2 regions of the Brucella sp. TWI432 genome follow, and region 2 is predicted to be linked to the other one. Evidence: predicted binding sites of a transcription regulator. Region 2 holds the regulator's gene; the other holds the start of a gene.

Region 1 (3,156 bases), on a different contig from region 2:
CAAAGGCTGGCCGGTTTCGATACGGATATGGCGCACCTCGCCATCGACCCGAAAGAAGGAAGCTTCGATCAGAAGCGCCCCTTTGCCTTCGGTTTCAAGCAGCGCAAACAGCTCCTGCGCCAATTCCTGCAAGAGGCGTTCGACCAGTTCCATGGCGCTCACCGGTTCAGGCAGGCGGCGTTCGGCCATGTTGAGCGGTACGATGCGCAAGGGCGAAATTGGTGCGCGCTCCTGTCGAGCCAGCCGGTCAAGCTTGGTGGCAAGGTCGGCTCCAAAACGCGCGGTGAGTGCTGCGCGCGGCAGTGCCATGACATCGCCGATACGCTTTAGCCCGGCCCGTTTGAGACCTGTTTCCGCAGCCTCCGTGAGTTCAAGAGACGAGAGCGGCAGGCGCGGCAACAGCCGGTCGGCATCAGATCTGCTGAAAACACCGCCTTTTGTTCCGCGTGCAAGCAACCGTGCGGCAAAGCTGTTATCGGCAACGGCTGCCTGTATGTTCAGGCCCGTCCGTTCAATCCGCATGACAGCGTCCTCACGCATGGCGGCAAGCCCGCCAAAGAGATGCGCACAGCCGGTGATGTCGAGCATCAGACCATGCGGCGTATCAAAAGCTATAAGCGGTGTGTAACGCTCGCACCAATGGGCAAGACGCTTAAGCAGTGCGCAATCGTGCTCCGGTGCGGCTGTTGCCACTTCCAGCCCTTCCACCCGCGCCCGTGCATCGGTCAGCGCCATGCCAGGGAAAAGGCCGAGCTTGGCTGCTTTGGCGTCCACCGCCATCAGGCGCAAGGCATTGGCCATGCGCTCGCTCACAACAAGCGGCCGTTGCTGTTTGCCATCATGCAGAGCGGCGCGGCGCAGCCGGTCGGTCGGCAGGAACGGAAACCACAGGGCGAGGAAAACGCGTTCTGTCATCCCTTTCGCTTGCTCCAAATTCGAGGTTTTCATTGTTCCATTCCATGATCCACTGTCCGCAGGAGCCGTGCCGGTTGCGCTCAAGCACGGCGGAAAAGACAGGCATACCGGGTGCATTCGCGCCGCTGGAGCGAGATGGCGCAGGTGCCACCCGCCAGCGGCTGACAGCAGCACTTTGCACGCCTGTGCGGTGGCTTCTGAGCAGGATGACCGGCAGATGCGCGGTTTCTGTTGCCAGAAGCAGGCGACGTGAAGCAGTCAGATCGAGACATTTCGGTTGCCCCGTCACCGCGGCGACGACGCCGGAGATGAGGTTTGAAGCCTTGCCGCTTGCCTCTTCAAGCGCATCATTGGATGCTTTCAAAACATCCTGTGCGCTGGGGCAGCGCACGATCAGAAGCCGGGACGGATCGATGCCGAATGCATGAAGGCCCGGTGGATAAAGTCCACCATATTCGCTTGATGCCCTTTCTTCCTCAATCCAGATAATTGCCCGTTTTGAACGGGAGGCACGCAAAGCCAGCGCCAGCGCAAAGCCGGTTGCGGCCATATGTGCACCGGGATTTTCAGCAAAAACCTCATGCAGTGCATCGCCTCTCAGACCATGCGGAAAGGCGGCATCGGCCCCGGCAAGGCCGAGCGTAAAAGTGCCTGCACGCCCACTGCCTGCTCCTGTTTCTTGTGCAAAATTTCCTTGCGGATTGTTGCCTTCGATGGCCGTAACCATGCGCCGCAACGCCGCGATGTCGATGCCGCTCACGTCAAAAACCCCATCAATTGTTCATGTTATGTTCTAGTATTGAATCGTCAAAGCCAAGAGTCAAGCGCAAGAAACAGTTGCCCTCTGCGATTTAAAAATTGTATATGAATCATATATGTTTCGTATATCGCTTTGCATCCCGGAATACATGAAATGGTTTCGGGTCAGACGCACGCTAAAACAACAGCTTGGAGCGCTGATCTGATAAAATCAGATCAAAATGGCTCTAACAGAGGACGCCATGGGTATCGTAAAAATCGGGGATGAACTGCATGAAGAGTTGCGTAAGGCAAGCGATGTCATGTGCCGTTCGATCAATGCGCAGGCCGAATACTGGATGAAAATCGGTATGCTCGCGCAGGCAAATCCGGAAATGTCGTTTAATGAAATTGTACAGATGCAGTTGCGCGCCGCCCGGGTTGAGCTTCCTGTTCTGTCGGTGCAGCTGTCATGATCAAGACAGCTGCTGAACTGGAAAAAATGGCGGCTTCGGGTGCGCTGCTGGCTTCCGTTTTTACCCTTCTGGATCGCACGGCGCTTGCCGGTATGACCACGATGCAGGTCAATGATCTGGTTGAGGATTATATTACGCGCGCGCTCAAGGCGCGACCGGCCAGCAAGGGCCAATATGATTTTCCTTATGTGCTCAATGCCTCGAAAAATGAGGTTGTTTGCCACGGCATGCCTTCGGAGAGCGAAATCATCGAAAATGGCGCAATTATCAATTTCGACATTACGCTGGAGAAGGACGGCTATATCGCTGATTCCAGCAAAACCTATATGGTTGGTGACGTCGCTCCGTTCGCTTCGCGTCTGGTGCGCGTGAGCTATGAGGCACTGTGGAAGGGCATCGCCGCCGTGCGTCCCGGCGCCACGCTGGGCGATATCGGTTATGCGATTGAGCGGCATGCCAAGCGCCATAATTACAGCGTGGTGCGTGACTATTGTGGCCATGGCATTGGTCGCGAAATGCATGAGGAGCCGCAGGTTCTGCATTTCGGCAAGCCCGGAACAGGCCTGCGTCTGCGCGAAGGCATGGTGTTCACCATTGAACCAATGCTCAATCAGGGCACAGCCAAGGTAAAGACCGAAAAAGACGGCTGGACGGTCGTGACGCGGGATGGAAAATTATCGGCACAGTTCGAGCATACGGTGGCGGTCACGCCGAATGGCGTGCGGGTACTGACCTTACGTCCGGACGAAGACAAGATGCTGTTAAAGCATGTCTCGCAAAAGCCGGTGACGATTTTGGGATAAGACGTATGTAAAATGCATATTCTGAATAAAAAACGCCCTCCGGTTGAGAGGGCGTTTTTTGTCTTTAGGATTGGGCTTAGCGGCGGTCGCGTGCAGCGAGCGTACGCAGGCGAAGCGCATTGAGCTTGATGAAGCCTGCTGCGTCCTTCTGGTCATACGCGCCCTGATCGTCTTCAAATGTCACCAGCTTGTCGGAATAAAGCGACTTTTCGCTTTCACGACCG
Region 2 (3,156 bases):
ATAATGCAGAGCCGCATGGCACAGAGACGCTCTCTCTTTCTGAAGCAGGCGGACGTGTTGTTGCAGAACCTGTTCAAGCCAAGCTGAAACAGCCGCCCTTCGATTGCTCGGCCATGGATGGCTATGCATTGATGGCCCCACAAAACATCAACTATCCTCTTGAATTCAGTATCATCGGCGAATCAGCCGCCGGAAAACGCTTCGAAGGCCAACTGAAACAAGGCGAAGCGGTCCGCATCTTCACCGGCGCGCCGATGCCGGTAGGCGCTGATAGTATCGTTATTCAGGAAGACACGGAACGATCCGGCGGCAAGCTCACAATCCGTCAGGGATTGGACAAAGGCCGTCACATCCGTCATGCGGGCCTCGATTTTGCGCCTGGTGACACTATTCTGCCAAGTGGGCGGGAACTTGATGCCCCGGCCCTTTCGCTTGCCGCTGCCAGCGGCAATGCCATGATTTCTGTTTTCAAGCAGCCGCGCATTGCCATTCTGGCCACAGGGGATGAACTCGTTCCTCCGGGCACGATTCCCGGTGCCGACCAGATCGTCGCCTCCAACAGCATTGGCGTTGCTGAAATCGTGCGTCGTACAGGTGGAAAACCTGAAGATATGGGCATTATCAGCGACGACCCCGCAAAGATCGAATCCGCAATCAGTCAGGTTCTCGATGATGGTGTCGACATTCTCGTGACCATCGGCGGCGCATCGGTTGGTGATCGCGATTTTATGCACGGCGCGTTGAAAAATTGTGGTGTCGATCTCGACTTCTGGAAAATCGCCATGCGTCCCGGCAAGCCACTGATGTATGGACACAAAACTGTATCCGGCAAAACCGTTCATGTCATCGGCCTGCCGGGCAACCCGGTTTCAAGCCTCGTTTGCAGCTTGGTATTTCTGCGTCCGCTGATCGCGAAATTATCAGGGCGTCATTTGACCGCGGATTTCCGCCCGGCACGTCTTGGCAAGCCAATGAATGCGAACGATCATCGTCGTGATTATGTCCGCGCAACGGTTGAACAGGCGGCGGATGGCACACTCACCGCGACGCCGTATCCACTTCAGGATTCCTCAATGCTGTCAGCGCTGGTGGCTTCCGATGCCCTTTTGATCAGAGAAGAAAATGCACCCGCGGCCGCAGCGGGTGATGCTTGCACGATAATGATGCTATAGTAAAATCCAATAGGGTCGGCCCATATTAATAATTTTAAAACCATTGCGGAACAAGACTGGAACATATAGTGTTTGTTCTGGTTATGTTTTTATTTGATTCTGGTCCGGAGGGTATGCGCATGTTGACCCGTAAACAGCACGAGCTCCTGCTGTTCATTCATGAACGTATGAAAGAAACAGGCATTCCCCCCTCTTTCGATGAGATGAAAGAGGCGCTCGATCTGGCATCCAAATCGGGCATTCATCGGCTGATTACCGCCCTTGAAGAACGTGGCTTCATTCGCAGGCTGCCAAACCGTGCCCGCGCGCTTGAAGTGTTGCGCCTGCCCGATTCGATAGCCCCCGGTCTGAACGCGCAGAAGAAATTCGCGCCCAGCGTTATTGAGGGCAGCCTCGGCAAAGCCCCCTCTGCGCCTTCAGCAGCGCGCACCGCCCCGGTTTCAGCCAATAGTGATGCATCGGCGATGGTCTCAATTCCCATGATGGGTCGCATCGCAGCCGGTGTACCAATTTCGGCCATTCAAAATCAGACACATTCCATCAGCCTTCCACCCGAAATGCTTGGTGCGGGTGAGCATTACGCGCTTGAGGTCAAAGGCGATTCGATGATTGAAGCCGGTATTTTTGATGGTGATACGGTCATCATCAAGCGTGGCGATACCGCCAGCCCGGGGGAAATCATCGTGGCTCTCGTCGATGATGAAGAAGCGACACTGAAGCGGTTCCGCCGTAAGGGCGCATCGATTGCGCTGGAAGCCGCCAACCCGGCTTATGAAACACGCATTTTCGGACCTGACCGGGTCCGCGTACAGGGCAAGCTGATCGGTCTGATACGACGGTACTAAAAATCGTTCGGGAAAGGAGAGGCCGACAGCCTCTTTTCTATCGAAAATTGCTGGCAAAATGCGTAAAAACAAACAGATAGAGCATTTCCCATAATTCAATCAAAACGGGAAATGCTCTGCATAGACGGAAAGCATAAGTCCTGTCGGATCAAAACAAGGATCGATAGGAGCATGCTTTTAATAGAGTCCTTTAGAGCGTTTCTTCTGTTTCCACCCCGATAGTAAATACTTTCGCTCTCTTCTTATATTCGCGCTCAGGCTGACCGCGTGCGGCGCGCGAATAGAGACGATGAAGCTGCCAGGGGCGCGTTGGCGCACCGACTGAAAAATTTAAATAATCGGCATAGGCTGCATCCTTGCGCTGCTCCGCAACGGTAAAGCGATAAATCTGATGATCGTCGCGGACCGCTGGATCAGGAGAAACCGCCTGATGGCGCTGCATTTCCTCTCCCAGCCTTATTTCGAGCGTTCCTTTCAAGGCCAGTTCCTGTCGGCCAATCACCAGCGTAGACGAACGCGTGCAGCTTAAGTCTTTGCCTGCAATCGCCAAAACCACAACGTCCCCGACATTACAGGCAATCTCGTGCATTTCTTCCTGAGCGGTATAGGCAAATATGCGCCCGTCCCGAAGTGACAGGGTGCAAAGCCCATCCTCACAGATAAAGCCGTCCTCGCGCGCGCCAGCACTTCGTTTCATCGCACTCTGCGGTGGGATAAAATCATCAATCAGATAGGCCGTCTGCCAGTTCTGCGCCGTAAATTGCGGAGGTCTGCTGCGGTTGACTGCGAAACTTCCATCGCGCAATCGTACCGCCACTAATTTCGCGTCCTCGCTAATGAGGATATCGGGCATGGGCGAGCGCATAAACACCACAAGACCTGCCATAACGAAAGGCAATGCCAACAATCGCAATCTTGTGGTGAATGTGACGGATATGACAAGCGCGACAGTCCACAGGATCAGCGTCATCACCGGCATGACACCCGGATTACCATCGGGTGAAAAGCTGGCCACAAAGCTCGCAATATATCTCACCAGCAAGATGCCAAATCCCATGACCTGCAATGGCAGCCAATCAAGTTGCAACGGCATCAATATCAAGCTTAACACTGCAAACGGCATCACAAGTATCGAAATG

The links. Region 2 encodes LexA, which represses DNA repair genes until DNA is damaged. Its sites were predicted from a motif close to TGTTCNNNNTGTGTTCNG; they were not measured.
Region 1: ABE527_RS01015 (ImuA family protein) is a predicted target of LexA. The motif match lies at 1,694-1,711, and genes of this name have one in related genera.

What each region holds. Positions count from the first base shown of each region.
Region 1 is NZ_JBDJNL010000001.1:215,724-218,879, forward strand. Features, by position in the region: gene ABE527_RS01010 (Y-family DNA polymerase) at 1-948, opposite strand, end outside; gene ABE527_RS01015 (ImuA family protein) at 839-1,675, opposite strand; gene ABE527_RS01020 (ParD-like family protein) at 1,917-2,129, shown strand; gene map (type I methionyl aminopeptidase) at 2,126-2,932, shown strand; gene ABE527_RS01030 (argininosuccinate synthase) at 3,009-3,156, opposite strand, start outside.
Region 2 is NZ_JBDJNL010000002.1:364,735-367,890, reverse strand. Features, by position in the region: gene ABE527_RS06890 (molybdopterin molybdotransferase MoeA) at 1-1,172, shown strand, start outside; gene lexA (transcriptional repressor LexA) at 1,292-2,017, shown strand; gene ABE527_RS06880 (ComEC/Rec2 family competence protein) at 2,208-3,156, opposite strand, start outside.